Regions from separate parts of the Kluyvera sp. 1366 genome, predicted to be linked through region 1. Evidence: predicted binding sites of a transcription regulator. Region 1 holds the regulator's gene; each other region holds the start of a gene.
The links. Region 1 encodes PurR, which represses purine synthesis genes. Its sites were predicted from a motif close to CANGCAAACGTTTGCNTG; they were not measured.

Region 1 (10,037 bases):
CCAGTTTCATGGTACGAATTTCCGGACCTTTGGTGTCCAGCAGAATAGCGGCCTGACGACCGGTTTTTTCCATAACGGCACGCATGTTGGTGATGCGTTGGCCATGTTCAGCGTAATCCCCGTGCGAGAAGTTAAGGCGCATCACGTTCATGCCCGCTTCCAGCAGTTGGGTCAGCATTTCTTCGGATTCGGTTTTTGGACCGATAGTACAAACGATTTTGGTCTTTTTCATGTCAGGTTTTCTATAAGTTGTGATGGATGATAAAGGTCGGGATTCGATGCGCACGGCACCGAAGTGAGAATATTTATGGTGTTGGATCGGATTTCACAGAAATAAGAATAGGAGACGAAAGCAAAGCGTGCAGAGAAGTTATGCAGTACGCGAGGGAACTGAGTGATCAGTGTTGCGCAAATCATTGGAGTTGTTTGCATAGGCACGTTAGCGCTGAAACCTTTCAGGTGGAACAACGCGGCATAGTATAGTCGCTAAGTATGCGAAAACCAATATAAAAGCGGCGCGATATAGACGATGCAGATCAAGAAAAAGGTGTTGCGCAAGGAGATAAAACCAGAGTGGTGCGCTCTAATGGACTCGAACCATCGACCCCCACCATGTCAAGGTGGTGCTCTAACCAACTGAGCTAAGAGCGCATTGAGGAAATTCACAAATTGGTGCGTCCGAGTGGACTCGAACCACCGACCCCCACCATGTCAAGGTGGTGCTCTAACCAACTGAGCTACGGACGCACTTGGTGCGCTCTAATGGACTCGAACCATCGACCCCCACCATGTCAAGGTGGTGCTCTAACCAACTGAGCTAAGAGCGCAACACGCTGTCAGGGCGACAGCGGGGACGAATATTAACGGCAGGCCGTGATGCTGGCAAGGGGAAAAAGTGTTTTTCCCCTACGACTGACCAGCAACTGTGCTATGCGTCGTTTTTTTCGCCGTTACCAGCCACTTAGCGCGCGGCGCGCGCCAGGATGACCTGCGCAGGCAGGCGCTGCAAACGACGGATGCGCCAAATCATCATCACTGCTGCGGAGGTCAGGCCGATAATAAAGCCACACCAGAAGCCGGCGGGACCCAACTTCGGCAAGACCCAATCCGTCATCGCCAGTACATAACCCACCGGCAAACCCAGCACCCAGTAGGCGATAAAGGTGATGAAGAAGATCGAGCGCGTGTCTTTATAACCGCGCAAGATACCGCTGCCGATCACCTGAATCGAATCTGAGAACTGATAAATCGCCGCCAGCAACATCAGCTGTGCCGCAAGGGTAATGACTTCTGGATTTGCCGTGTACAGGCCGGCGATATCGTGACGGAAAATCACGGTAAACAGTGCGGTGATGGCCGCCATGCTGATGCCGACGCCTTGCCCGGTCCACGCAGCAACGCGCGCCTGTTCGGCCGAACCTTGTCCCAGCCGATAGCCAACGCGAATGGTAGTGGCGACGCCGAGCGACAGCGGCAACACGAACATCAGCGAACTGAAGTTGAGTGCAATCTGGTGTCCGGCCACTTTCACGATACCGAGCGGTGATACCAACAGCGCCACCACGGCAAACAGCGTCACCTCAAAGAACAGCGCCAATGCCACCGGCAAACCCAGCGTGAACAGGCGTGACAAAATCGCACGTGACGGTGCAGACCAGCGCATTTTCATACGGATGTCGCGCATGCTTGCCATGCGTTTCACCCAGAAGCGCATCACCAGGAACATCACCCAATAGACCGATGCCGTCGCCACGCCGCAGCCGACGCCGCCTAAGGCCGGCATACCAAAATGGCCGTAAATGAACACATAGTTGAGCGGAATGTTCACCATTAGGCCGAGGAAGCCGAGCAGCATCGCCGGTTTGGTTTTCGACAAACCTTCGCATTGGTTGCGCATCACCTGGAACAGCAGGTAACCCGGTGCGCCCCACAGCAACGCATGCAGGTATCCTTCGGCTTTGGCGGCCAATTCAGGATCGATATCATGCATGGTGTTAATCAGATAACCGGCGTTCCACAGCACCACCATAATCAGGAGTGCAACACCGATTGCCATCCAGTATCCCTGGCGTACTTGTTCCGCGATACGTTCGCGTCGTCCTGAACCGTTGAGTTGCGCAACGGTAGGCGTCAAAGCCAGTAGAAGACCATGACCAAACAGAATGGCGGGAAGCCAGATAGAGGTGCCGACAGCGACGGCGGCCATATCCGTGGCGCTTACCGCACCGGCCATAACAGTATCTACAAATCCCATCGCAGTCTGGGCCACCTGAGCAAGGATGACCGGGATCGCGAGGGCCAGCAATTGACGCGCTTCGGTAAAATACTTCTGCACGTTACACCTGCTTAATTAATGAAGAGAGCGGGGCGAAATCCCCAAAGAATGCGCGCACAGTGTAGCGGCAGCGCTGGCTTCCGCCAAACGTTGATCGCATTTTGTTTAGCAATTTGTGTAAAGTTTGAACTCCGCCAAATTAAGCTGCCGCCGACAAGCTGTGATAAACTGACGCAAACTTTGCAGAGGCTAAGATTATGTTTACTGGAATTGTGCAAGGCACGGCAGAAATTGTCGGCATTGAAGAGAAAGATCTGTTTCGTACCCATATTGTGCGCTTACCGGATGAGCTGTTACCGGGACTGGCGCTGGGCGCATCGGTAGCCCACAACGGCTGCTGCCTGACTGTGACTGAGATTAATGGCGATCGGGTTAGCTTCGATCTGATTAAAGAAACATTGCGCATTACCAACCTGGGTGAATTACAGGTCGGGGATGTGGTGAATATTGAGCGTGCAGCGAAGTTCAGTGATGAAATTGGCGGCCATTTGATGTCTGGCCATATTATGACCACGGCGGAAATTTGCAAAATCATCCAGTCAGAAAACAACCGCGAAATCTGGTTTAAATTACAGGATGCCACGCAGATCAAATATATTCTGCATAAAGGTTTTGTGGGTATCGACGGAATTAGTTTGACCGTTGGCGACGTTACCAAAAGCAAGTTCTGTGTGCATCTGATTCCGGAAACCCTCGAGCGCACCACGTTAGGCGCGAAGAAGTTTGGTCAAAAGGTCAATATTGAGATTGATCCTCATACGCAGGCTATTGTGGAAACCGTTGAGCGCGTATTAGCACAGCGTGAAGCCGCTGCACTGGCGCAGATTGCCAGCGCAGAATAATGGCGTTAAAAAAGGCGCCCTGCGGCGCCTTGATTTATTTCTGCAAGCTCATTAACGCGCTACGCGTAATCCGCCATCCTTGCCACGACTGAATACCACCTGCCACAGCTGAATATCACGGGCACGAAACGCACCGGCGCAGGCGTTGAGATAATAGTCGAACATTCGTTTAAAACGTTCGCCATATTTCTCAGCCAGCTGCGGCCACGCCGCCTGAAAACGTTCATACCATGCCATTAACGTCGTATCGTAATCTGCGCCAAAGTTATGCCAATCTTCCATGACGAAATGTGGCTCACTGGCATCAGCGATTTGACGGACCGACGGCAGACAACCGTTCGGGAAGATATATTTATCAATCCACGGATCGACATTCATATCCGTTGTGAGGGCACCAATGGTGTGCAGTAAAAATATGCCGTCTGGTTTGAGATTGCGGTCAGCAACATCAAAATAAGTGGCATAGTTTTTCGGCCCGACATGTTCAAACATTCCGACAGAAACAATGCGATCATATTGATTATTCAGGTCGCGATAGTCCTGCAGTAAAATAGTGACATCCAGTCCTTCACAGCGTTGTTGTGCCAGTTTTTGTTGCTCTGCAGAAATAGTGACGCCATGCACCGTGACGCCATAATGGCGTGCGGCATATTCCGCCAGTCCGCCCCAGCCACAACCGATATCCAACAGCGTCAAGCCCGGTTCAAGTTGTAACTTGCGGCAAATCATATCCAGTTTGGCCTGCTGCGCGTTTTCCAACGTATCAGCATCTTTCCAGTAGCCGCAGGAATATTGCATATAGGGGTCAAGCATCAGTGAGAATAGATCATTACCCAGGTCGTAATGCTCTTTACCCACAATCCAGGCGCGTTTTTTCGATTGCAAATTAGTAAGACGCGCGGCGGCGATGCGCAACGTATCTTTAAAATGCCGCGGTAATTGTTTATCCAGATGGTGTTTTAAAACGCGATGGAAGAACATATCAAGCTGTTCGCACTCCCACCAACCATCCATGTAACTTTCACCTAATCCGAGCGATCCTTCCTCGAGCACGCGTTTAAAAAAATCTGGATGCTTTACCTGAATATCCCAGGGACGAGTGCCATTAACTGCAATATCAGCACGCTCTAGCAGTTCATTGACGATCCGAAACCAGTGGTTTTCTTCAAGGCTCAATTCTTCTATAACAGATGAACTCATAGCTTCTCCATCACCTTCCGATCTGAACCTGAGAAAAAGAATAGCCAATTTCCCAAGACCTGTGAGAGAACTCACGGAAAATCCGTGCGCCAGAAATCCGACGTTTTACAGAGGCATGAATTTGAATAGAAAAGTTGGACGCCGCACTGGAGTATCGTGCAGACGCCATCCCGCGACAGAGTCGCTAAAGGTATTACATTTATATTATTGATTTAATACAGAATTACTGACCCACTGAGTATATGCTCACGTGGGTCAATATTCAACGGGTTATCGTTAGTTTGCTAACGAAAAGCGTTGGCTTAGAGATTATCTTCGCAGGGACGGGAATTGTGGGCAATATCACTTTGTGCGTTTGCCGATCGCTGGCAGACAAAGCCCACCCACGCCAGTACCACGGTGGCCACCATCACTAATGTGGTGTTGAACAGCGCCTGCTCAAGGCCGGCGGAGACCAGCAGGCTGGCGACAAAGCACAATCCTAACTGGAATAAATTCTGTAATCCTGCCGCTTTACCGGTGGCGTGCGGGAAGGGCGCTAATGCGCTGGCCACCACAATCGGATAGATCGCGCCATTGGCCAGCGCCATGCCGCAGAAGGGCATCAGCAGCACAAACAGCGGCGCTGAAGGCATCAGGGCGATGACAAACAGACTTAGGATGCTCAGACTGTACAGCACCAGCAACCACGGCAGCAGTTGCGCGCCCTGATAACGATTTAACAGCGTGCGGCAGCCAAAGCCGCCAATCAGAAACGCAATGGTCTGCGGAATATAGCTCAGGCCAATATCACCCGGCGTCAGGCCAGCTGCGGCGAGAATGAAAGGTGAGCCCGTCAGCCACGCGAAAAAGCTCGCCGAACATGCCGAATAGATTAAGACGTTACCGCTGTAGACGCGGGTACCCAGCAAAGTCAACCAGCCGGGTTGTTTGCCTGAGGCAACTTTCTCGCGCTTAGGCGAGGTTAATTGCAGCGTACCGATCAGCAACACTACGGCAACCAGCGTCAGCGTGATAAAGATGCTGCGCCAGTGGAAGTGGCCGATCAGCCAGGCGCCGAGCAGCGGTGCCAGCGCCGGCGACAGCGCAACCAGCGGCATAATCGTTGCAAACACTTTATTGGCTTTCGCTTTTGGATAGTGATCCACCACCAGCGCCTGCCAGCTTACGGCAGCCGCACACACGCCAATCGCCTGCATAAAACGCAGCGCCAGCATCAGGCGGACATCGGTCACCCACAGCATTCCCAGACAACCGAGGGCGAAGATGGCAAGGCCCGCCAGCAAAATCGGCTTACGTCCATAACGATCTGATAGCGGTCCCCAAAATACCTGGGCACAGGCAAAACCGCCGAGAAACAGACTCAGGCTGGCGCTGATGGTGCCGGGTGCGCTAGCAAAATCACGCTGCATATCGCCAAAGGCGGGCAAATACATATCCGTGGCAAGAAAGCCGAGCATGCTGAGCACGGCGAGATAAGGCATAAATGCTTTAGATGACAACATGTTGATTCTCTTTTGGGCAGGGTGAACGCCGGGGAGTGTAAAAGGATGCGGCGCGCTTTGTGAAACGCTAATATTTGCATGGTGCTGTTAAAATTTTTGAAGGCAAATTTATGTGGTCAGAATATGCGCTTGAAGTGGTGGATGCAGTAGCGCGCACCGGCAGTTTTAGCGCGGCAGCGCAGGAACTGCATCGCGTGCCCTCTGCCGTCAGTTATACTGTGCGCCAGCTGGAAACCTGGCTGGCGGTGCCGCTGTTTGAGCGCCAGCATCGGGAAGTGGTGATGACAGCGGCGGGCGAGCATTTTGTGCGGGAAGGCCGATCTGTTATCAAAAAAATGCTGGCCACTCGCCGACAGTGTCAGCAACTGGCAAATGGCTGGCGCGGCGAGTTGAGCATCGCGGTTGACTGCATTGTAAAACCGCAGCGCACGCGACAGTTAGTGAAGGACTTCTATCGCCATTTTCCCGATATGGAGCTGATTATCAGCTACGAAGTGTTCAACGGCGTGTGGGATGCGTTGGCTGATGGTCGGGTGGATGTGGCGATTGGCGCAACCCAGGCCATTCCGGTGGGCGGACGTTTTGCCTTTCAGGATATGGGCGCGCTGAACTGGCGTTGTGTGGTGAGCCCTGATCATCCGCTGGTTAACAGCAAGGAGCTGGATGATGAAACCTTGCGGGCGTGGCCATCGCTGGTGCTGGAAGATACCTCGCGTGCGTTACCGCGCCGTATGACATGGACGCTGGATAATCAGCGGCGGTTGGTGGTGCCAGAGTGGGAAACCGGGATGGATTGTTTGCTGGCAGGATTGTGCGTCGGCATGGTGCCTGGCCATTTGGCGCGTCCACTGCTGGACAGCCAAAAACTGGTCGAGCTGGCGCTACCGCAGGCGTTTCCGGACAGTCCGTGCTGCGTTAGCTGGTCAGAACAGCGCGCGTCACCGGCGCTGGCGTGGTTACTGGCTTATCTCGGGGATGCGGAAACGCTGAACCACGAATGGCTCAGCGAAGTGTCGGCTTAGCGGCGGTAGTCGCGGAACGGACCGTACGCCACCGAACGACGTTCAATCAGCGTTGGCTGGACTTCGATAGTTTGCGGATCTTCGCGCTTGCTGGTGATGCGATCCAGCAGCATTTCCAGCGCTTTTTCGCCCAGTTCAGCTTTCGGCTGGTGCACGGTGGTGAGCGCTGGTGTGAAATAGCGCGCGTTGCGCACGTTATCGTAGCCAATCACCGAGATATCCTGCGGTACGCGCAAACCCATCTCATCAGCAGCGCAAATCGCGCCCATCGCCATGATATCGCCACCGCAGAACACCGCGGTTGGACGCTGTTTCTGATTTAAGATCTGTTGCATCGCCTGATAGCCCGATTCAGGCTCAAAGTCGCCCTGAACCACCCACTCCGGACGCACTGTAATGCCCGCTTCGTTCATTGCCTGCAGGAAGCCAGCATGACGTCCACCGCCGGTGTTGCGCTCCATTTGGCCAGGAATGGCACCGATATCGCGATGGCCACGTTCAATCAGATAACGCCCGGCAAGATAGCCGCCCTGAAATGCATTGTCCTGCACGGTATCGGTGAAATCACCGCGTGACGCGCCCCAATCCATCACCACCATGGGGATATTGCGGTTCTCTTCCAGCATCTGCAGCAAATCGTCTGGATATTCCGAACACATCACCAGCAAGCCGTCGACGCGCTTTTGCGCCATCATCGACAGGTAAGCGCGCTGCTTTTGCAGATCGTTGTGAGCATTGCCGAGAATCAGCGTATAGCCGCGTTCGAAGCAGCGGTTCTCCACCGCTTCGATAATTTCAGCGAAGTAGGGCGCTTCGCTGGAGGTCGCCAGCAGACCCAAGGTTTTGGTGTGATTGACTTTAAGACTACGCGCCACGGCACTTGGCGAGTAATGTAATTCTTTGATCGCTTCCCATACGGCGTTACGCGTCTCTTCCGCAACGAAACGCGTTTTGTTGATGACATGCGAAACCGTGGTGGTTGAGACACCCGCGCGTTTTGCGACATCTTTAATTGTTGCCATGAAAATGGTGCTCCTGGGCTTATCGCAACTTACTGATAAGTATATTGTTAAACGTTTGCGTCTGCTAATGCTTTTACAGCCCAAAAAAGCGGGCAAAACGGTATGTTCTAGCAGGCGAAATCACTTCATCACGCTGTAAATACAGCCTGCGCAAAATCTGTTGCGCAACGAAAGGCGGCGATTCTAGCAAGCTGGCGCGGATAACACGAGATTTTTGCCTATTGCTATGCGAAAATCGTCTTAACCCTAATAATTGTGTGACTAAGGAGTTGTGATGAATACCGACCTGAAGCTGGCGCTAATGACCACTGTTGGCGCACTGTTGATGATTATCGCCTTCAGCTTTACCGCGATCATGCATTAACAAAAAAGCCGGAGCTGACAACAGCATCCGGCTTTTTTATGTCTGTTGCGCAACAGCTAGCGAATGGTTTTTGGCGTCATCATACGACGCGCGCCCACATAGTGTTTCTGCCAGTAATCCTCACCCAATGCGCTAATCTGAATATCTTTGCCGGTACGCGGCGACTGAATGAATTTGCCATTGCCAAGATAAACGCCCACATGGTCGGCGGTACCGCGATTGTTGATGCGGAAGAACACCAGATCGCCTTTCTCCAGCATTTCACGCTTAATCGGTGCCGCATCACGCAGGTGATACATCTCATTGGCGGTGCGTGGCAGTTTGAATTTCACCAGATCTTTATAGGCGTACCACACCAGGCCGCTGCAATCGAAACCGGTGTGTGGCGAAGCGCCGCCCCACTGATAAGGTTTGCCGAGTTGACCCATTAATTTGGTCATCGCCGTTTCACGCGCTTTTTGATAACGCTGACGGTGCGCTTTACTCATTTTGATGCCGGTCAGCGCTAAGGCTTCATCATTGACGGCGATCTCTGGCGTTTTCTTCGCTAAACGTTGATGACCGTATTTCTTAGCAGAAAGTTTTAACGGGGATTTTTTGCTGGTGGTTTTGTGCAGCGCGGTTTCTGTTTTGCTCTGTTTTTTGAGTTTGAATTTTTGAACAGCAGTCAGGCGCGATTTTTTGGTGGTGGTCTTCACCGGACGTCGTTTGCGGCGCTCGTCTTCACGTGCGCTCTTTTTCTCTGCTTTAAGCGAACTGGCGTTAACGGGCGCATGCGGAGATGCAGCGGCCACATTAAAGAACAGTTGGGCTAAAGCCAGTATGAAAAGCGTAATTAGTAGACGCATAATCCGGTTACAGGTTAAGCAGGCTGAATCAAAGCAGACTGCGGAAAAGTGAGAGAAATCTGATCAAGTGACCAGCGCCGAGGCAATTCTAATCCACTTTTTTTACAAAAGGTAAGGCCTTTTTCTATTAATATGTTACCAGATTGATTCTGTAGCAAAAATGAGCGATTTCAGCTGGTTAACACAGCGAAATTATTGCTAATTATTAATTTATTAATGCCAATTAATGATATGAAAATGTTATTTGTCATGCGTTAACTTAACAAACATGGCGATTAGCCAGTGCAAACGCAAAATCCCGTTTTCAGTCCGGGAGCGAAATCGCTACAATAAACAAACACGAAGTAGAAGATTAAGGAAGGCAATAATGAGTACTGTTGAAAAAATTCAGCGTCAGATCGCAGAAAACCCGATTCTGCTGTACATGAAAGGTTCGCCAAAGCTGCCAAGCTGTGGTTTTTCGGCGCAAGCCGTGCAGGCGCTTTCTGCGTGTGGCGAGCGTTTCGCTTACGTGGATATTCTGCAGAACCCGGATATTCGCGCTGAAATGCCGAAATACGCTAACTGGCCAACCTTCCCGCAGCTGTGGGTCGACGGTGAACTGGTCGGCGGCTGCGACATCATCGTTGAGATGTTCCAGCGCGGTGAACTTCAGCCACTGCTGAAAGAGACCGCTGAGAAGTATAAAGAAGCGGAATAATGCAGAAGGCCGACACATGTCGGCCTTTTCTTTAGTTACTCGGCAGACGCCTCGTCTGCGGATTCTTCACTGAAAGCCAGCGGCCAGCCGCCCAGGCGTTTCCAGCGGTTTACCAACTCACAGAACAGCGTCGCGGTTTGCTCGGTGTCATACAGCGCCGAATGCGCCTGCGTGCTATCAAACTCCATTCCCGCCGCTT
Region 2 (10,037 bases), 230 kb from region 1:
CGGCCGGCGTTTGCATCAGCTGTCCGCCATCGTGACGTCCCACTTTCAGCGCGTTGTTATCCGCCGGGAAGCCGTAAAAGTGGCTGCCATCGCTCATCTCCACGGTAAAGCCGGGGAATTTATTGTTCTCGCTGTAGCGACCATCTGCCTGATACCAGGCGAAAACTTTGCGCACGGGCGCAACCGGCAGATCGGCGACCAACTGGCTCACCCAGGTACCGGCGCTGACCAACAGTTTACGCGCGCGGAAAATGCCATCGCTGGTGGTGACTTGCTGCAGATCGCCGTCACGACCTATCTCTGTCACCGGACAGTTAAACAGCTGCGCGCAACCGGCCTGTTCCACCAGCTGCACCCAGCTGCGCACCGCTTGCTCACATTTGAGGAAGCCGGAGTTGGGTTCGTACACGCCGATGTAGCCATCCGGCACTGTGAACTGCGGCCAGCGCGCGCGCACTTCATCGGCTTGCAGGATTTTCACATCCAGCTGCCACGCTTTCGCGCTATCGATAACATTTTGAATAAAGGAGGAGGTGATGGGCGCTAAGTTGAGGATGCCGCTGCGATGCATGATGCGCTCGCCGCTCTGGCGTTCCAGCTCATCCCAGAGTGTCTGTGCGCGTAGCACCAGCGGCACGTAGCGTTCACCTTCACCATACGCATGGCGAATCAGGCGGGTTTCCCCATGATGTGTGCCCTGGCTGTGCGGCGGATGGGCGCTATCAATCATCAGCACCGATAAGCCAGCCTGCGTGGCGTAAAACCCTGCTGCTGCGCCGACCGAACCGCTTCCCACCACAATCAGATCATAAACCATAACGACATCACTCCAGCAAAACAGCGAAATTTTTCAACAGCATATCAAAAGAGAGCGCCCATGAAAAAGGCACCCTGTTGGGTGCCCTTTCACGCGATAGTAGAAATTAATGCTTTTGATTGTCGCGTAGGTACTGCTCGGTAGACTCTATTTTTGCAATGCCAGCTTCGAGTAGAGAGATGAACTGTCTGGCTACGTCGGTAGTCAGCCAGTAGGTCGGACCCACGTCAGCTTCTTCTTCTTTCTGCCCCTGCGAGGAGAGCGAGTGCAGGCGAATCATCATGGCGTCATAACTGTCTACGGTGCTGATGTCCCATCCTACCAACGGATGAGTCTGGATGACGTCTTTATTTCTGTCCATTATAACCTCCGTATTACTCGTTAAACGAAGTGCTTCTTGAGGTTCAATGCGGCTGTATCGTGCACTAGCGAAACAATTATAACATGAAATAGCGGGTACAATAGTTAAAAGGTATGACGAACCTAAACAGAGTAAAAATAAACGCGGTTAACATTGCCGTTTAATCGAATAATAAAATGCCCGCAGCGTCAGGCATTTTATTGGAATTATTACTGGCAACACTGACGAAGTTATCGGCTTTTATAAGGGAAAACTTTAGGCCGAAAAAGGGGGCACGTTTATGAGTGTGGCTCGACCGGCAGCAGGCCGTGACGTTTCTGAATCTCTTCCGCCAGCCGGGTAAAATGCTGCTGTAACTGCTCGTCATGGTTCTGGTTTTGCGCTTCCAGCGTCAGGTTGTGGACCAGCAACTGATTGGCGCGATCGTCGAGACAGAAGGTCAAGGTGGCAAACGCATTTTCTAATACGGTTAAGCGGCGCTGTTGCTCAGCAATAAATGCCAGCAATTCTCCGAAGGTCATCGCCTCTTCTGGTTTTTCAGTAGTCATGTAAAACACCTCCTGTAAGCATGACGAGGCAAGAATAGGGGATCGTTTAACATGAGTCTAGATGCAGGAAGTTTTTCTGGCGAGAGGGAAATAAAAACAAAAAAGCCGGATAGCGATACCCGGCAAAAACGGCACAGTGGCAGTTAATCGTTATTGAACCAGTCGTCAGCGCTTTCCCAGGTTTCTTGTAACAGTTCGCTGATGCGTTCGCGTGACTCTTTACAGCCACCAAACACGCTGAGTTGGTTGCCGCCGGCATAACGCACTTTGACGTGATGATCGTCGTCGGGGAAATCCTGCGTAATGCGACGAACCAGTTCGACGCTGAGTGCATCCAGTGCACCCGCAGGAAGGGGCGAAGTTTTTGCTACGGTAATTTCAACACGCATAGAAGCCTCCGGGATAATATACTGTTTATTTGTACAGTATAAATTTCCCGAAGGCAAGCAGCAGATCATTATTCTTTGATGCGCCAGTTCAGCGTTTCACCGGCAAGGAAAGGCACCAGCGTGTCATCTGCCAGCGCAATGCTCTCTTCAACCTGCCAGGATTCTCGCACCAGCGTCAGCGTGCCTTCATTCAGCGGCAGACCGTAGAAGTTCGCGCCGTTCTCCGAGCAGAAGGCTTCGAAATGTTCCAGCGCATTCAGCTCCTCAAACACGGTGGCGTACGCCGGCAATGAGGTCGGCGCATTAAACACGCCGGCGCAGCCACAGCTGGCTTCCTTGAGGTGACGCAGATGTGGCGCGGTATCGGTACCGAGGAATACGCGACGATTCCCGCTAGCAACCAGCTTACGCAGCGCTTCCTGATGGATATTGCGCTTCAGAATCGGCAGGCAGTAAAGATGCGGACGCACGCCGCCCACCAGCATGTGGTTACGGTTGAACATCAGGTGCTGTGGCGTAATGGTGGCGCCCAGCAGATCATTACCGGCTGCCAGATACTCCGCCGCTTCTTTCGTGGTGATGTGCTCCATCACCACTTTCAGCGCCGGGAACTGTTTACGCAGCGGTTCCAACACGGTTTCAATAAAGCGCGCTTCGCGATCAAATATATCGATGTGAGAATCGGTCACTTCGCCGTGCACCAGCATTGGCATGCCGATCTGCTGCATGCGATCCAGCACCTTAGCGATAGCGGCGATGTTGGTCACGCCGTGGCTGGAGTTGGTGGTGGCGTGCGCAGGATAGAGTTTGGCGGCGGTAAAAGTGCCGTCACGGAAGCCGCGCTCGATCTCATCGGGATCAAGTGAATCGGTGAGATAGCAGGTCATCAGCGGAGTAAAAGCGTGCTCAGCAGGTAACGCAGCCATGATGCGCTCGCGATACGCCACGGCAGCGGCCACGCTGATAACCGGTGGAACCAGGTTTGGCATGACAATCGCACGACCATTTACTGCGCTGGTATAAGGCAGTACGGCGTTGAGCATCGCGCCATCGCGCAGATGGATGTGCCAGTCGTCAGGGCGGCGGATGGTAATGTGCTGAGGTTGGGCTGTCATTCAAAAAGACTCCGGCTGAGAAGAAAACGAGAGGCACGTTTAGGCCGGGGAGTAATCATAAGGATGTGGGCAACCGTTTGCACGGGATTTTATTGTGACAAACAAAAACCGCACCGGAAGGTGCGGTTGCGCGGATTAATCTGTAAACGGAATCACCAATTGGCCCGGTTTCACTTCAATTCCTTTAGCAAGTTTCTTCGCCAGCGCTTCGCCTTTGCTGCGGTCTGCACTCAGCACATAAGCAGGTCTCTCATTAAAGTAGCGCTTCAGCGACTCATTGAGATACGGCGTGAGGGTTTTCATGATCGACGCCATTTTCTCCGGCTGCACCTGCGCATTGACAATCTCCATGTCATGCAGATAAATCGCGCCTTCCTGTGCGCTGTAAATCGGCTGCGCCTTCATCTTCAGCAGCATTTCGGCCTGCTGCGGACCAAACAGCGAGCTGACATTGATATTGGCTTTACCCGAGAGCGTTATTTTTCCGGGTTCTTCACGGCCAATCTGGCTGTTGAGATCGCTCAGCACAATGTGCGCATTCACCAGCCCGGAAACGCCGATATCTTTTTCGAAGTTATTGCGCTTTTGCAGCGCCTGATTCACTTCCTGTTCGCTGATGGTGTATTGCGTCAATTGGTTACAGCCGCTGAGTAGCACGGCAAAAAGCAGAGCGAAAAGCCCGGTAAACGCCTTTTTCATATTGTCCTCATCCTGATCGAAACGGCAAAACAGCGATAGCCTGCCTGAATCAGCGGCATGTGTCACCAGGAGAGAGATGAGAAGCGCCGCAGCGCCTCTCAGGGATGAAGATTATGCGGCGATGGAGGAGAGCAGATTAACCTGGGTTTGTTTCGCCATGTTGTCGCGATAATCGGCAACGCGGCTTGGCCATTCAATGCCGTTGACCAGCGTTAAGGAGCGCAGCAGCGGGAAAAGATGAATATCATCTTCCGACAGTTCGCCATTTACCGCATTGGGTTTGACGATCAGCTTGTCGAGCTGACGCAGATCGTCGCTGATGTTTTTGATTAAGCCCGGCGCGTGTTTACGCAACTCGCTGAAATCGCCCACGCTGGCCTGCTTCTTCTCGCTGAAGTAGCTACGCGCTTCCGGCGTAGCGAATTCGGCGAAGGAGGCATCGGCGATGCGCGGCAGCAGCAGCTTATTGACGTAGCCATTCACGTGGCGCAGCCAGTCGCTGATCGCAGGATTGCTTTTGCCATTGAGCAGCGGTTGGTGATCATATTTATCTACCAGGCGCACAATATCCATACTTTCCGGTACAGCGCTGCCGTCGGCCTGTTGCAGAATCGGCGCCATTTTCTGGCCGATCAATTTTTTCGGCGTTTGCTCGTCGTCATTCAGCATAACGATGAGTTCTAATGGCAGATTTTTTAAGCCGAAAATCATGCGTGCTTTGACGCAGAAAGGGCAGTGATCGTAGATGTAGAGTTTCATCCCGTTTCTCCTGTGGTTCTAAGGGTGACGGAGGTCACCCTTTTTTCGGACGTGCGGGAAGTATGGAAGAGATCTTTGGCGGGGGCAAATTAGCTGCTGAAAATCGCTGGCGCCACCGAACGCGGCTGGAACTGCCACCAAAGCGCCAAAAGGGTAATCATGCCAACGCTGCTCAGCAGCATCCACGGCAGTTCCGGCAGCGCCCATAGCTGGCCCATATCGAACATCCAGCCGCCGCCGGAGTAGCCGATCAAGCCGCCAATCGCGAGGCCGAGTCGGCTGAAGCCCATATAGCTGCCGCGCGCACGCGAACTGGCCAGCGAAGCGCTGAGCGTTTCTCGCGCCGGTTCAGCAATGATTGAGCCCAGATAAAAGAGGGCGATCAGCATAAACAGCGACGGCAGCGAATCGGTCATGCCAACCGGCAGCAGACTGAACGTCATCAGGAACAAGCCGGCCATCAAACGCGTTTCGAGGCGGAAGCGTTTTTCGCTCCAGCGCGCCAGCGGATAGAGCAGGCTTAATGACAGCAGCGCTTCAATCGCGTACATCCACTTCACCGCAGCAGGCGCCCCGGCTACCTGATTCACCATCACCGGCAGCATCAACATCACCTGCACGGCGAGAATGTAGTAGCCGGTCAATGTCAGCACGTACAGGCGAAAACGCTTGTCCTGCCAGACGCGTTGCATCCCTTCACGCATCGCAATGCGTTCGGTCGAGATGCGCCACGCCGGTAACCAAACGGCGTTAAACAGCGCAGCAGTGACAAACACCGCCGCGCCAACCCAGCACACCAGACGGAAATCCCACGCCAGCAGCCAGCTACCAATCAGCGCGCCCAGCACCGCACCGGCGCTGTCCTGCATCATCAGCAGGGAGAAGAAGCGGCCGCGATCGCGTGCGCGCACCAGTTTCATCACCAGCGCGCTGCGTGGCGGGTCAAACAGCGTGCCGCCAAGACCGGAAAGCAAACAGGCAAACCACAGCAGCCAGGGTTCATGCGCCAGCGCCATGCAGGCAAAACCCGCCGCGCGCATCAGCATGCCGGTGACGATCAGCGGACGCGCGCCAAAACGGTCGGCAATCGCACCGCCGAAGATGCCGAATCCCTGCTGGACGAACTGGCGCAAGCCAAGCGCAATACCGACCATCAACGCGGCCCAGCCCAGCTGTTCGACAAAATGGATGGAAATGAGGGGAAACACCACGAAAAAGCCCATCACAACCAGCATGTTATCCACTAAAAGAAATGTTTTACCGAGGCGTCGTGCCCGCGCAACCCGAGACATGCTAATTCCTGAGCAAATGAGAGGAGATAAGAGACCAATTGGTCTATTTTCCGCCTGCTCAGCGGCGAAAAACAGCTTTCTCAGGATGATATTTTTTCATCGAATCCGCAGAAATATTAATCCTAAATCAGGATGAATCCTGAGGAACGCGTTCAAGGGTTTTACCGCAAGCGGGGTGACGGTTATAGTGAGGAGTATCGCCGCTGGCGTACATCTTTCTTAAGTTATGGATTTCAGGAGTCATGATGTTTGGCTATCGTTCTGCTGGCCCACGCGTGCGCCTCACTACCGATCGCTTAGTGGTGCGTTTAGTACACGAACGCGATGCCTGGCGATTAGCGGATTATTACGCTGAAAATCGTGCGTTTCTCAAGCCGTGGGAACCGGTGCGCGACGAGAGCCATTGTTATCCTTCGGGCTGGCAAGCGCGCCTCGGACTGATCGCCGACATGCATAAACAGGGCTCAGCCTACTATTTTGTGCTGATGGACCCGGAAGAGACCGAAGTGCGTGGTGTGGCGAATTACAGCAACGTGCTGCGCGGCTCGTTTCACGCCTGCTACCTCGGCTATTCACTGGGCGAGAAGTGGCAAGGTCAGGGACTGATGTTTGAAGCGCTCACTACCACCCTTCGCTATATGCAACGTCAGCAACGTATTCACCGCATTATGGCTAATTATATGCCGCACAATCAGCGCAGTGGCGATCTGCTGGCGCGTCTTGGATTTGAAAAAGAGGGTTACGCCAAAGATTACTTGTTGATCGATGGGTGCTGGCAGGATCATGTACTCACCGCGTTGACCTGCCGGGAGTGGACCCCGGATCGTCGTGGACAATAATAAAGGATCACCTCAATGAAAATGGCCTTATCCGCGCAGGCATTGCGCGTGATTGGATGCCTGCTGGAGAAGCAGGTCACCACGCCGGATCAATATCCGCTCTCCCTTAATGGCGTTGTCACCGCCTGTAATCAGAAATCCAACCGCGAACCGGTGCTCAATCTCAGCGAGATGGAGGTGCAAGCGCAGCTTGATGAGCTGGTGAAAAAGCATCTGGTGACCGCCAATAACGGCTTCGGTCAGCGCGTCAGCAAGTATGAACAGCGCTTCTGCAATTCCGCTTTCGGCAATCTGCAACTGAGCAGCGCTGAAGTCGCGGTATTGACGTTGCTGTTCCTGCGCGGTGCACAGACGCCGGGCGAACTGCGCACCCGCAGCGGCCGTCTGCATGAATTCAGCGATATGAATGAAGTTGAGCAGACGCTTAACGGTTTAAGCACGCGCGAGGATGGCCCAATGGTGGTGCGACTGGCGCGCGAACCGGGCAAACGTGAAAGCCGCTATATGCATCTTTTCGGTGGCGAAGTAGTGGAAGACGCGGCCAGCGCAGAAACCGTCAATGACAACGGCGATTTAACCGCGCGTGTCGCGCAACTTGAAGAAACGGTTGCTGAGTTGCAGTCGCAACTGCAACAGCTGCTGCAAAAGGAGCACTAATATGACGCTGCGTATTGGCATTGTAGGATTGGGCGGTATCGCGCAGAAAGCGTGGCTGCCGGTGTTATCGCAAGCCAGCGGCTGGCAATTAGCGGGTGCGTTTTCGCCCAATCAGGCAAAGGCGCAACCGATCTGCGATAGCTATCGCATACCTTATTTTGGTCAACTGGATGCGCTGGCTGCCGCCAGTGATGCGGTGTTTGTTCACAGCAGCACCGCCAGCCATTACGAAGTGGTTAAAGCGCTGTTGCTGGCGGGCAAAGATGTGTGCGTCGATAAACCGTTAGCCGAAACGCTGCAACAGGCCGAAGCGCTGGTGGCGCTGGCGGACAAGCAGAAGCGCAAGCTGATGGTGGCATTTAACCGCCGCTTTGCGCCGCGTTATCAGCAGTTGAAAAGTGACATGCCACGCGCCGCCTCGCTGCGCATTGAAAAGCACCGCGCGGATAGCGTGGGTCCACAGGATTTGCGTTTTACCCTGCTGGACGATTATCTGCACGTGGTGGACACCGCGCTGTGGCTGGCGGGCGGCAGCCTGACGCGCGAGTTAGGGCATATCGAGACCAATGATGATGGCGCGATGCTGTACGCCGAACACCATTTCTCCGCCGGATCGCTGCAAATCACCACCAGCATGCATCGTCGCGCCGGGACGCAACGCGAAGTCGTCAGCGCCACCTGCGACGGTGATTACATCGAAATTAACGAGATGCGCGACTGGCAGCAGGAAAACCGCGGCGGCATGGTGCGTGATGTGCCGCCCGCGTGGCAAAGCCACCTTACTCAGCGCGGTTTCAGCGGCGCAGCGCACCATTTCATACAGTGCGTTGAAAATCAGACGATGCCTGAAACCAGTGGCGAACAGGCGCTGGCGGCGCAGCGTCTGGTGGAAAAATTGTGGCGCGATGCCGAACGTGAATAATTACTTGTAACACTCAATGCTGGTCATTTCCCGCCGTGGCAGTAGACTATCGCCGGACATCACGGGATGTCCGCGCTAAGTCGCTCATTTCTCCGACACTTTTCAGGATGCGCCACTCAATATGAATTTGTTGAAATCGCTGGCTGCGGTCAGTTCGATGACCTTGTTTTCCCGCGTACTGGGCTTTGCCCGCGATGCCATTGTGGCGCGCGTTTTCGGCGCCGGAATGGCAACCGATGCCTTCTTTGTTGCCTTCAAACTGCCGAACCTGCTGCGCCGTATCTTCGCTGAAGGCGCGTTTTCTCAGGCGTTTGTGCCGATTCTGGCGGAATATAAAAGCAAGCAGGGCGAAGATGCCACGCGCGTGTTTGTCGCTTACGTCTCCGGATTACTGACGCTAGTGCTGGCGGTGGTAACCGTGTTAGGGATGATCGCTGCGCCCTGGGTGATTGTGGTGACGGCGCCAGGCTTTGCCGATACCGCCGATAAATTTGCCTTAACCAGCGCACTGCTGCGCGTCACCTTTCCCTATATTCTGCTGATCTCGCTGGCCTCGCTGGCGGGCGCGATCCTCAATACCTGGAACCGTTTTTCCGTGCCGGCGTTTGCGCCGACGCTGCTGAACATCAGCATGATTGGTTTTGCTGTCTTCGCTGCGCCGCATTTTAATCCGCCGGTGATGGCGCTGGCGTGGGCCGTGGTGGTCGGCGGCGTGTTGCAGCTGTTTTATCAGCTGCCGCACCTGAAAAAGATTGGCATGCTGGTTTTGCCGCGCCTGAATCTGCGCGATGCGGGCGTATGGCGCGTAATGCGTCAAATGGGGCCGGCGATCCTCGGCGTTTCGGTGAGCCAGATTTCACTGATCATCAACACCATATTCGCCTCCTTTCTGGTCTCAGGTTCGGTTTCGTGGATGTATTACGCCGATCGCCTGATGGAGTTTCCTTCCGGCGTGCTGGGCGTGGCGCTGGGCACCATTTTGCTGCCCTCGCTGGCGAAGAGTTTTGCCAGCGGTAATCAGGAAGAGTATTCACGGTTGATGGATTGGGGCCTGCGCCTCTGCTTCCTGCTGGCGCTGCCGAGCGCGGTGGCGTTGGGCATTTTGTCCGGGCCGCTGACGGTCGCGCTGTTCCAGTACGGCAAGTTCACCGCGTTTGATGCCCTGATGACGCAGCGCGCGCTGATTGCCTATTCAGTGGGTTTGATGGGGCTGATCGTGGTGAAAGTGCTCGCACCCGGCTTCTATTCTCGTCAGGACATCAAAACTCCGGTGAAAATTGCCATCGTGACGCTGATTGTGACGCAGCTGATGAACCTGGCGTTTATCGGCCCGCTCAAACATGCCGGTTTGTCGCTGTCGATCGGTCTGGCCGCTTGCCTGAATGCGGCGCTGCTGTACTGGCAACTGCGTAAGCAGGATATCTTCCAGCCGCAGCCCGGCTGGTTCAGTTTCCTGACCCGTTTGCTGATTGCCGTAGTGGTAATGGCCGCAGCACTGTTTGGCATTCTGCAGGTGATGCCGGCTTGGGAAGAGGGGCAGATGTGGTGGCGCCTGATTCGTCTGGCGGCGGTCTGCGCCATTGGCGGCGGCGCATACTTTGTGATGCTTGGTCTGCTCGGCTTCCGCCCGCGCGACTTC
Region 3 (10,037 bases), on a different contig from region 1:
AGATTGATCTGCTGGTTGTTGACCGCAATGGTGCCTTCGCTCGGTTTCTCGAGGAAGTTAATGCAGCGTAAAAAGGTACTTTTCCCGGAACCGGACGAGCCAATAATGCTGATCACATCGCCGGCATTTGCCTGCAGCGATACGCCTTTCAGAACTTCATGTTCACCGTAACGTTTGTGCAGTTCGGTAACGCTTAATTTATTGTCAGCCATAGTGATACTCAATGCGATGAAGAAGGTTTTACGTGCGCCAGGAAGCGTTGTTCAGCTTTGCGGAACAAGCTAATCAGCCCGTAAGAGATAATCAGATACAGCACCGCAGCGATGCCAAACGCGGTAAACGGCTGATAGGTGGCCGAGTTGATATCGCGCGCGATTTTTAACAGATCCGGCACCGTCGCGGTAAACGCCAGCGCGGTGGAGTGCAGCATCAGGATCACTTCATTGCTGTACGCCGGCAGCGCGGTGCGCAGTGCCGACGGCAGAATGATGCAGCGATACAATTTAAACGGTGAGAAGCCATAGGCGCGCGCCGCTTCGATTTCACCGTGCGGCACCGAACGAATCGCACCGGCAAAGATTTCGGTGGTATAGGCGCAGGTGTTCAGCGTGAACGCCAGCAGCGTACAGTTCAATCCACTGCGGAAGAAGGCGTTCAGCAGCTCGGTGCCCTTCACAACTTCCAGCGTGTACATGCCGGAGTAGAACACCAGCAGCTGCACATACAGCGGCGTACCGCGAAACACATAGGTGAACAGCCAAACCGGCGTGGAGATAAAGCGGTTAGAGGAGACGCGCGCAATCGCCAGCAGCACCGCGAGCGAACCGCCAATCACCACCGAGATGATCAATAACCACAGCGTAATCGCGATGCCGGTAAAACGGTAACCATCGGTCCAGAGCAGCTGTTTCCAATACTCCTGAATAATCTCAATCATAGCTCTGCCCTTTTCACACCCACCGTGTAGCGACGTTCAAGCCACCACAGCACGCCATTCGACAGCGTGGTAAACACCAGATAAATCACACCTGCCACAATGGCGAAGTAGAACGGCTGCCAGGTACTTTTACCTGCCAGCTGCGTGGCTTTCACCACATCTTCCAGCCCCAGCAGCGAAACCAGCGCCGTGGCTTTGAGAATAACCTGCCAGTTGTTGCCGATGCCCGGCAGCGCGAAGCGCATCATGGCCGGGAACAGAATGCGACGGAAGGTTTGCGAGCCGGTGAAACCGAAGGCGGTTGCCGCTTCGATCTGCCCTTTTGGCACCGCGAGGAACGCACCACGGAAGGTTTCAGTGAAGTAAGCACCGTAGATAAAGCCGAGCGTGATGATACCGGCGACCATCGGGTCGATATCAAATTGCGCCAGTCCCAGCGCATCAGTGAGGGTATTCAAGGCGATCTGCAGACCGTAGAAGATCAGCAGCATCAACACCAAATCGGGCACACCGCGGATTAAGGTGGTGTAGCCTTCAAACAGCATCGCCAGCGGGCGACTGCGGGAAAGTTTGGCGCCAGCGCCAATCAAGCCGAGCACCACCGCCAGCAACACGGAACTGAGCGCCAGCTCCAGCGTTACAAGGGTGCCCTTGAGGATTACTTCGGAATAGCCATACAACATGGGTTCAATCCTGTCGTGAGGGTAAGTTACAAACGCTGCCCAACTGACGGACAGTCCTAACCAGGAAATTTGAATCGCAGGATGGATGGCGGCAAGCGTATGAAGCCGGGCAGTTTACATAGGTAAGCGCCCGGAGTGAATACTTATGTGCAACCTTCCTGCCTTTCACAGACCAGGATTAGGAAACAGGATAATTAATCGCCGTACACGTTGAAATCAAAGTACTTCTTAGCAATCTTGTCGTAAGTGCCGTCTTTACGCATCTCAACAAAAGCTTTATCGATCGCGGCCTTCAGATCGGCATCATCTTTACGCAAGCCCATACCGGTACCGACGCCAAAGATCTTGTCGTCTTTCACTGCCGGGCCGGCAAACGCATATTTAGCGCCAACAGGCTGCTTCAGGAAACCTTCGCTCGCCTGCACTTCGTCCTGGAACGCGGCATCAATACGACCGGCATTCAGATCCTGATACACCAGATCCTGGTTAGCGTAAGGCGTAACGGTGACACCTTTTGGCTGCCAGTACTCTTTTGCATAGGTTTCCTGGGTGGTGCCCTGCAGCAGACCGATGTTTTTCCCTTTCAGGGATTCAATGGTCGGTTGCAGCGTAGAACCTTTCGGTGCCACTAAGCGCGCGTTCGCCGCATACAGTTTTTCAGAGAAGTTGATCTCTTCCTGACGCTTTTCGGTAATTGACAGAGAAGAGATGATGGCGTCGATCTTCTTCGCTTTCAGCGACGGGATCAGCGCATCGAAATCACTTTCCACATAAGTACATTTAGTCTTGATACGTTTACAAATTTCGTTCGCCAGATCGATATCAAAGCCCACCAGCTGACCTTGCGCGTTCTTGGATTCGAATGGCGGATAAGTCGGGTCAGTTCCGATGCGCAGCGACTGCGGCACAGCGGCGAAGACGCTCGCGCTACTTACCATTGTCAGCATCAGAGAAAGAGCCAGAACTCGCTTTTTCATAGGTAACCCTCAAGTGAAGTGCTTATTGTTATGTGGTGCGTGATGTGTTGGTTTGCGCTGTAAGCTGTGCACGTTTCATGCCAGTTGTGCGAATTGGCTAAACGCTGCGCAAGCGCGCTAAATACTGCGCCGGTTAGCGGCGCAAGCACTTAGTTTGTGAGGGAAATATAACAGTGGTGTGAGGAAGAAAAAGCGACATTGTTAACTTTTGGTGCACAAGATGCACGAAGAGTGATCGCACACGCGAATTTGCACACGAGCAGTGCATTAATGCACCATTATGCACCACTCCAGCGAGTGAAAAGATCTTCTGGCAGCTCAATATCGAACTGATCAAGCACACGATTCACCGTTTGATCGACTAAATCGCCGATGGATTGCGGACGATGATAGAACGCTGGCACCGGCGGCATGATCAGCGCGCCCAGCTCTGCGGCGGTGGTCATCATGCGCAAATGTCCCAAATGCAGCGGCGTTTCGCGTACGCACAGCACCAGCTTACGCTGCTCTTTCAGCACTACATCCGCCGCGCGGGTTAGCAGGCTATCGCTGTAGCTGTGCACGATCCCTGACAGCGTTTTCATCGAGCACGGCGCGATCGCCATGCCGAGAGTCTTGTAAGATCCGGATGAGATGCTGGCGGCGATGTCGCGCACGTCATGCACCACATCGGCCATCGCTTGCACCTCGCGCAGGCTGAAATCGGTCTCCAGCGCCAGCGTTTGCCGCGCGGCGGGGCTGATCACCAAATGGGTTTCCACCTCCGCCAGCGGTTGCAGCACTTGCAACATGCGCACGCCGTAGATCGCGCCGCTGGCGCCGGAAATACCAATGATCAGTCGTTTCATAATTCAGCCTTGCAGGTTCAGATTGCGGCAATGATAGCGGCTCACTGAACAAAAATACAAAAACAAACAGGGCGGGATTGCGCCCGCCCTGCTTTTACTCTGCCATAACCTCTGGCTTAGCCTTCGTTGTGCAGCTCCAGACCTTCCACTTCTGTCTGACGCGCGATGGCTTTGGAATCGTCATTACGTAGCGACTGCAGATACTCAAGGTACTGTTGATCGACATCTTTGGTGACGTAGATGCCGTTGAATACCGAGCACTCAAAGTTGGCGATATCCGGGTTCTCTTCACGCACCGCTTCAATCAGGTCGTTGAGATCCTGGAAAATCAACGCATCCGCTTTAATCAGCTGGCAGATCTCATTCACTTCACGGCCATGCGCAATCAGTTCGGTAGCGCTTGGCATATCAATGCCATAGACGTTCGGGAAACGGATTTCCGGTGCCGCCGAGGCGAGATAGACTTTTTTCGCGCCCGCTTCACGTGCCATCTCAATGATCTGCTCGGATGTGGTGCCGCGAACGATGGAGTCATCCACCAGCAACACATTCTTATCACGGAACTCAGCACGGTTGGCGTTCAGCTTGCGGCGAACGGCGCTGCGGCGCTGCTGCTGGCCGGGCATGATAAAGGTACGGCCAACGTAGCGGTTCTTCACGAAGCCCTGACGATATGGCTTGTCGAGGATACGTGCGATTTCCAGCGCGATATCGGTTGAGGTTTCCGGAATCGGGATCACCACATCGATATCCAGATCTTCCCACTCGCGGGCAATTTTGTTACCCAACTTGGTGCCCATACGCACGCGTGCGCTGTACACCGAGATTTTGTCGAGGAACGAGTCCGGACGCGCAAAGTAGACGTATTCGAACAGGCACGGATTGGTTTTCGGGTTCTCGGCGCATTGACGCGTAGAGAGCTGGCCCTGCTCGGTGATGTACACGGCTTCGCCAGGCGCTACGTCACGAATGAACTCGAAGCCCAGCGTATCCAGCGCGACGCTCTCTGACGCCACCATGTATTCGGTGCGGCCATCGGCGATAACGCGCTTGCCCAGCACCAGCGGACGAATACCGTTGGGATCGCGGAAGGCGACCATTCCGTGTCCGATAATCATTGAAACCACTGCGTAAGCGCCGCGCACCTGCTGATGCACAGCCGCCACCGCAGCAAAAATGTTGTCAGCTTCCAGCGGATAGTGCTGAAAACGGTCCAGCTCCTGCGCGAAGATGTTCAGCAGGATTTCGGAATCTGAGGTGGTATTAACGTGACGGCGACCCGTTTCGAACAGCTGTTTACGCAGTTCGTGGGCGTTAGTCAGGTTGCCGTTATGCGCCAACGTGATGCCGTAAGGAGAGTTCACGTAGAAAGGTTGCGCTTCAGAGGCGCTGGAGCTGCCTGCCGTTGGGTAGCGCACATGACCAATCCCGATGTTGCCCTGCAGACGCTGCATATGGCGCGCTTCGAACACATCGCTGACCAGGCCGTTGGCTTTACGCAAACGGAAGCAGTTAATAGCATCGATGGTACAAATGCCGGCGGCATCCTGCCCGCGGTGCTGAAGCACCGTTAACGCGTCATAGATTGACTGGTTTACTGGCATGAAACCGGTGATACCAACAATACCGCACATATTGTCATTTCCTCATTAGCCGCACTCCCGATGGTGTCACCGGGGTAAAAAACTCGACGTGCTTTTCAGGTAATCGAAAAACCACCTGATGATGTAACTGAACTGGGGAATGAGTTGCGACTGTTGCCAGTCCGGGCTTTTAGAAAAGCCGGTGAATGTATCGAGAAAGAACAGCATAGCAGACACGATCAGCACACCGCGCAACGCCCCGAAACAGACACCCAACACCCTGTCGGTTCCCGACAAGCCGGTTTTTTCAACCAGCGAGCCGATCACATAGTTCACGATGGCACCCACAATCAGGGTGGCAACAAACAACACCGCGATAGCGATGCCGTTGCGAACCAGTTCGTCGTCAAAACCTGTAAACCAGACTGCAAGGTAGGCGTAATAATGACTGGCGACAAAAAACGCGCATCCCCAGGTAACGAGAGATAAGGCTTCCCGGACAAACCCGCGAATCAGGCTGACCAGAGCCGAAAAACCAACTACCGCAATAATGACGTAATCAATCCAGATCATGAACTCTTCCAGCCCAGTGCTATCGCACCCCTGCATCCAGTTCGGGGCGCATTCTAACAGAAAAAGAAAACGTTTGCGTAGGGTTTTCCGGTTCTGTTTCCGCAAAAAGGGCGATGAAAAAAACTTTCCTCGCCCTGTGTATTATCAGTGATTTAATCCACTGATATTCAATGATTTTCCTGTCGCGCTTCGCTACAAAAACTTTGTAAAGCCGCGCCTTTTTCTGCTATTGGCGCGGCTTATCAGCGCGTTATCGCGCGCTATACGGTTTCACCACGCCACCGAGGCCGGAGATGCTTTGCAACTCACTCAGCGAGCCTTGCAGCTTCGCTTTATTGGCATCCGGACCGACGTAAATGCGGGTGATTTGTCCCTGCACCGGCGTAGACGGCACGGTAAAGGCGCGATAACCGGAAAGACGCAGTTGCGCCACAATCTCGCTCACTTTCGCCGCATTCTTCAGCGCTCCGAGCTGCACCACAAATGCCTGACCAGCTGGCGCTGCGGGTTCGCTCTGCTTCGGCGTTTCCACCGGTTTCGCCTGCTCTACCGGTTTCGGCTGCTCGACGGGCTTCGGCTTCGGTTGCTCCACCGGTTTTGGCTTTGGCTGTTCAACCGGCTTCGGTTTCGGCTGCTCGACCGCTTTTGGCTTCGGCTGTTCCACCGGTTTCGGTTGCACTTGCTGATGCACCGGCGGCGGCGTAACCACGCTGGGCTCGCTATTCTGCGTGGGCTGCGCGCTGCCGTTAGTGGCGGTTTTACCACCGTTCTGATTCTGGGCCGCGCCCGCCCCTTCCGGCGGCTGCGCCGGCAAGGGTTGCGTCACCGGCGGCACCATTTCGCTATCCTGCTGATCGTCCGGTTTTGGCACCAGCGGAATGGCGGCGAACTCTTCTTTATAATGTTTCTTCTTACCGTCCAGTAGGCCGGGCAAGACGATGACACCAATCGCCACCAGAATGACCGTACCGACTAAGCGATTTTGGAACTTACTTGCCACTGCCGTTCTCCGCTGCCATCGATTCCATAACCTGCGCTACGGTGTGGAAAGAGCCACACACCAGAATCACATCTTCGGGACGCGCCTGCTGACGCGCCGCTTGCCAGGCTGCATCAACGTTGCTGTAAGCCACACCGCCGTCCAGATGAGCCAGCAGCTCATCGGCGGAGGCACCGCGCGGACCGTCGAGCGGCGCGCAGTACCAGCGATCAACCTGTGGTGCCAGCGCCGCCAGCGTGCCCGCGATATCTTTGTCGTGCAGCATGCCGACCACCGCATGCACTTCACCGCTGTGCGGCTCTTCAGCCAGACGCGAAGCCAGATAATAAGCGGCATGCGGATTGTGCGCCACATCGAGAATGACGCGCGGCGCTTCGCTGACGGTCTGGAAGCGCCCCGGCAAAATCGCCAGCGGCAGATGCTGACGAATAATCGCTTCGCTTACCGTTAAACCCGACGCACGCAGCGCGGTCAGCGCGGTGGCGGCATTGGGTAACGGCACCTGCGGCAGCGGTAAATCGCGCAGCTCGCCGTGCGCATCCTGCAACGTCCAGCTGGTACCCGTTTGCTGCCACTGCCAGTCGCGATTGCGCTGCAGCAACACCGCGCCCTTCTCCGCTGCAACGTCGGCGATGGTGCCCGGCATATCGGCTTCACCGACAATTGCTGGTTTACCTGCGCGGAACACGCCGGCTTTTTCCCGGCCGATACTTTCACGATCCGGACCCAGCCAATCGGTGTGGTCGAGCGCGATGCTGGTGATCACTGCCACGTCGGCATCGACAATATTGGTGGCATCAAGACGTCCGCCCAGGCCGACTTCAAGGATCACCACGTCGAGATTCGCCGCGCGGAACAGATTGAAGGCCGACAAGGTGCCGAACTCAAAATAGGTGAGCGAAATATCACCGCGCCCGGCTTCAATCGCGGCAAAACTGGCGCTGTGCTGCGCTTCATCCAGTTCAGCGCCCTGCACCCGTACACGTTCGGTGTAACGCACCAGATGTGGCGAGCTGTAAACGCCCACGCGATAGCCCGCGGCCATCAATAGCGTTTCCAGCGTGCGGCAGGTGGTGCCTTTGCCGTTGGTGCCGGCGACGGTGAAGACAAAAGGAGCGGGTTTGAGCAGGTCGAGGCGTGCGGCGACGCGTTGAATACGATCCAGACCCAGTTCAATGGCCTGCGAATGCAGATGCTCAAGATAATGAAGCCACGTGGCCAAAGGCGACGTGGCTTGAGGAAGAGATTTGTCCATGTGTCCCGTTCAAAATCAATACATCGAGTAACTTAAGGTCGCGGACCACGTTGGATGCAACCTTAAGTATTCTATGTAGACGGTGCATTGGAGGAAGGAAACATTACTGCCTCATTCCGTTGCCTGTCAGGCTTCGTTGCTCTCCGGCTCAGCCACATTTGGCTGATCACCATCCAGCTGCGGCGCTGGCAGGTTCATCATTTTCGCCAGCAGGCTTGCCAGCTTAAAGCGCATTTCCGGACGACGGATGATCATGTCGATCGCGCCTTTCTCGATCAGGAACTCACTGCGCTGAAAGCCCGGCGGCAGTTTTTCACGCACGGTCTGCTCGATAACGCGTGGACCGGCAAAGCCAATCAGCGCTTTCGGTTCCGCCACGTTGAGATCGCCCAGCATCGCGAAGCTGGCTGAAACGCCGCCCATGGTTGGGTCAGTCAGCACGGAGATATACGGCAAGCCGCGCTCCTGCATTTTCGCCAGTGCCGCACTGGTTTTCGCCATCTGCATCAGCGACTGCAGCGCTTCCTGCATACGTGCACCGCCTGACGCGGAGAAGCAGATCAGTGGGCAGTTGTCTTCCAACGCCTGCTCAACGCCACGCACAAAGCGCGCGCCAACCACTGAACCCATTGAGCCGCCCATAAAGGAGAACTCAAAGGCCACAGCGACAATTGGCATGCCGTGCAGCGTGCCTTTCATCGCCACCAGCGCATCTTTCTCACCGGTGTCTTTCTGTGCGGCGACCAAACGGTCTTTATACTTCTTCGAGTCGCGGAACTTCAGCAGATCTTTCGGTTCCAGCTCGCTGCCCAGCTCAACCAGCGAACCTTCATCCAGCATGCTATGCAGACGCTCACGGGCGTGCATGCGCATGTGATGGTCGCACTTCGGGCAGACCTCGAGGTTACGCTCCAGCTCGGCGCGGTACAGCACCTGCCCACAACTATCGCACTTGGTCCACACCCCTTCCGGGATGCTGGCTTTGCGCGTTGGCGTGGCAGTGCTTTTATTCAGTATGCGTTCAATCCAGCTCATTGATGACCTTTCTATTTAATGCTGACCTGGTCCAGTCTTCTCATTGCTGCTGAAATCACCTTCAGCAGGCCGTAAATGTCGCTCATTAAACCACAACCCGTTCACGCTGTGGATAAAAATCTGGTAACGAGCTTACTGCGACTTCTGCTGGCGGCGATGACGCCACACTTCAATTACGCCTGGCAGTATCGAAACCACGATGATGCCGACAATCAGCAGCTTCAGGTTCTCCTGCACAATCGGCAGGTCGCCAAACAGATAACCGGCGTAAGAGAACAGCAGCACCCACAGCAGTGCGCCCGTCACATTGTAGAGCGCGAAGTGGCGATAAGACATGTGTCCCATCCCCGCCACAAAGGGGGCAAAGGTTCGCACGATTGGTACAAAGCGCGCAAGTATAATGGTTTTGCCGCCGTGGCGATCGTAGAACGCGTGGGTTTTATCCAAATAACTGCGACGGAAAATTTTCGAGTTCGGATTGCTGAACAGCTTCTCGCCGAACAGACGCCCAATCGTGTAGTTCACCGCATCACCCAGGATGGCAGCGATCACCAACAGCGTTACCATCAGGTGCACGTTGAGATCGTTACCCGGCAAGGCCGCCAGCGCACCGGCAACAAACAGCAGGGAATCGCCTGGCAGGAACGGCGTGACCACCAAACCCGTTTCACAAAACAGAATCAGGAACAGAATGGCGTAAATCCAGATGCCGTACTGCGCCACCAGCTCGGCCAAATGCACATCAATATGCAGAATAAAATCGACTAAAAAGTGGATGAAATCCATATAACCACAACTCCCCTAACACCCAACAATTAACGGTTAATCCGCGAGGAACAACGGTCCCAACGCAGGCTGAGGTAATGCAAAGTGGGATGGATAATCCACCGCTACCAGATAAAGCCCCTCGGCTTTGGCGGTCGCCGCCGCCAGCTTACGATCTTTGGCCGCGAGCAGCGTCGCCATCCACTCTTCCGGCTGGTTGCCGGTGCCGATTTCCATCAGGCTGCCGACAATGTTACGCACCATGTGATGCACAAATGCATTGGCTTTGATATCCACCACCACATACGGCCCATGACGCGTGACGTTGAGATGCATCACGTTGCGCCACGGCGTGCGTGACTGACACTGCACCGCACGGAA

Region 2: the regulator PurR is predicted to act here: its motif matches at 3,297-3,314, upstream of pyrC (dihydroorotase).
Region 3: the regulator PurR is predicted to act here: its motif matches at 5,664-5,681, upstream of cvpA (colicin V production protein).

What each region holds. Positions count from the first base shown of each region.
Region 1 is NZ_JBTRDW010000006.1:43,000-53,036, reverse strand. Features, by position in the region: gene pykF (pyruvate kinase PykF) at 1-232, opposite strand, end outside; tRNA gene ACVLVH_RS14390 (tRNA-Val) at 575-651, opposite strand; tRNA gene ACVLVH_RS14385 (tRNA-Val) at 671-747, opposite strand; tRNA gene ACVLVH_RS14380 (tRNA-Val) at 751-827, opposite strand; gene ACVLVH_RS14375 (MATE family efflux transporter) at 962-2,335, opposite strand; gene ACVLVH_RS14370 (riboflavin synthase subunit alpha) at 2,533-3,177, shown strand; gene cfa (cyclopropane fatty acyl phospholipid synthase) at 3,229-4,377, opposite strand; gene punC (purine nucleoside transporter PunC) at 4,680-5,882, opposite strand; gene punR (DNA-binding transcriptional activator PunR) at 5,993-6,904, shown strand; gene purR (HTH-type transcriptional repressor PurR) at 6,901-7,926, opposite strand; gene cydH (cytochrome bd-I oxidase subunit CydH) at 8,201-8,290, shown strand; gene ACVLVH_RS14340 (C40 family peptidase) at 8,347-9,138, opposite strand; gene ACVLVH_RS14335 (Grx4 family monothiol glutaredoxin) at 9,503-9,838, shown strand; gene rnt (ribonuclease T) at 9,874-10,037, opposite strand, start outside.
Region 2 is NZ_JBTRDW010000006.1:272,296-282,332, reverse strand. Features, by position in the region: gene solA (N-methyl-L-tryptophan oxidase) at 1-817, opposite strand, end outside; gene bssS (biofilm formation regulator BssS) at 924-1,178, opposite strand; gene ACVLVH_RS15515 (hypothetical protein) at 1,457-1,726, opposite strand; gene dinI (DNA damage-inducible protein I) at 1,870-2,115, opposite strand; gene pyrC (dihydroorotase) at 2,184-3,230, opposite strand; gene ACVLVH_RS15500 (lipoprotein) at 3,366-3,929, opposite strand; gene grxB (glutaredoxin 2) at 4,041-4,688, opposite strand; gene mdtH (multidrug efflux MFS transporter MdtH) at 4,778-5,980, opposite strand; gene rimJ (ribosomal protein S5-alanine N-acetyltransferase) at 6,226-6,819, shown strand; gene ACVLVH_RS15480 (DUF480 domain-containing protein) at 6,835-7,476, shown strand; gene ACVLVH_RS15475 (Gfo/Idh/MocA family protein) at 7,478-8,398, shown strand; gene murJ (murein biosynthesis integral membrane protein MurJ) at 8,520-10,037, shown strand, end outside.
Region 3 is NZ_JBTRDW010000003.1:232,253-242,289, forward strand. Features, by position in the region: gene hisP (histidine ABC transporter ATP-binding protein HisP) at 1-212, opposite strand, end outside; gene ACVLVH_RS07830 (ABC transporter permease) at 221-937, opposite strand; gene ACVLVH_RS07835 (histidine ABC transporter permease HisQ) at 934-1,620, opposite strand; gene argT (lysine/arginine/ornithine ABC transporter substrate-binding protein ArgT) at 1,815-2,597, opposite strand; gene ACVLVH_RS07845 (UbiX family flavin prenyltransferase) at 2,876-3,445, opposite strand; gene purF (amidophosphoribosyltransferase) at 3,562-5,079, opposite strand; gene cvpA (colicin V production protein) at 5,116-5,601, opposite strand; gene dedD (cell division protein DedD) at 5,852-6,601, opposite strand; gene folC (bifunctional tetrahydrofolate synthase/dihydrofolate synthase) at 6,591-7,856, opposite strand; gene accD (acetyl-CoA carboxylase, carboxyltransferase subunit beta) at 7,983-8,891, opposite strand; gene ACVLVH_RS07875 (DedA family protein) at 9,024-9,677, opposite strand; gene truA (tRNA pseudouridine(38-40) synthase TruA) at 9,714-10,037, opposite strand, start outside.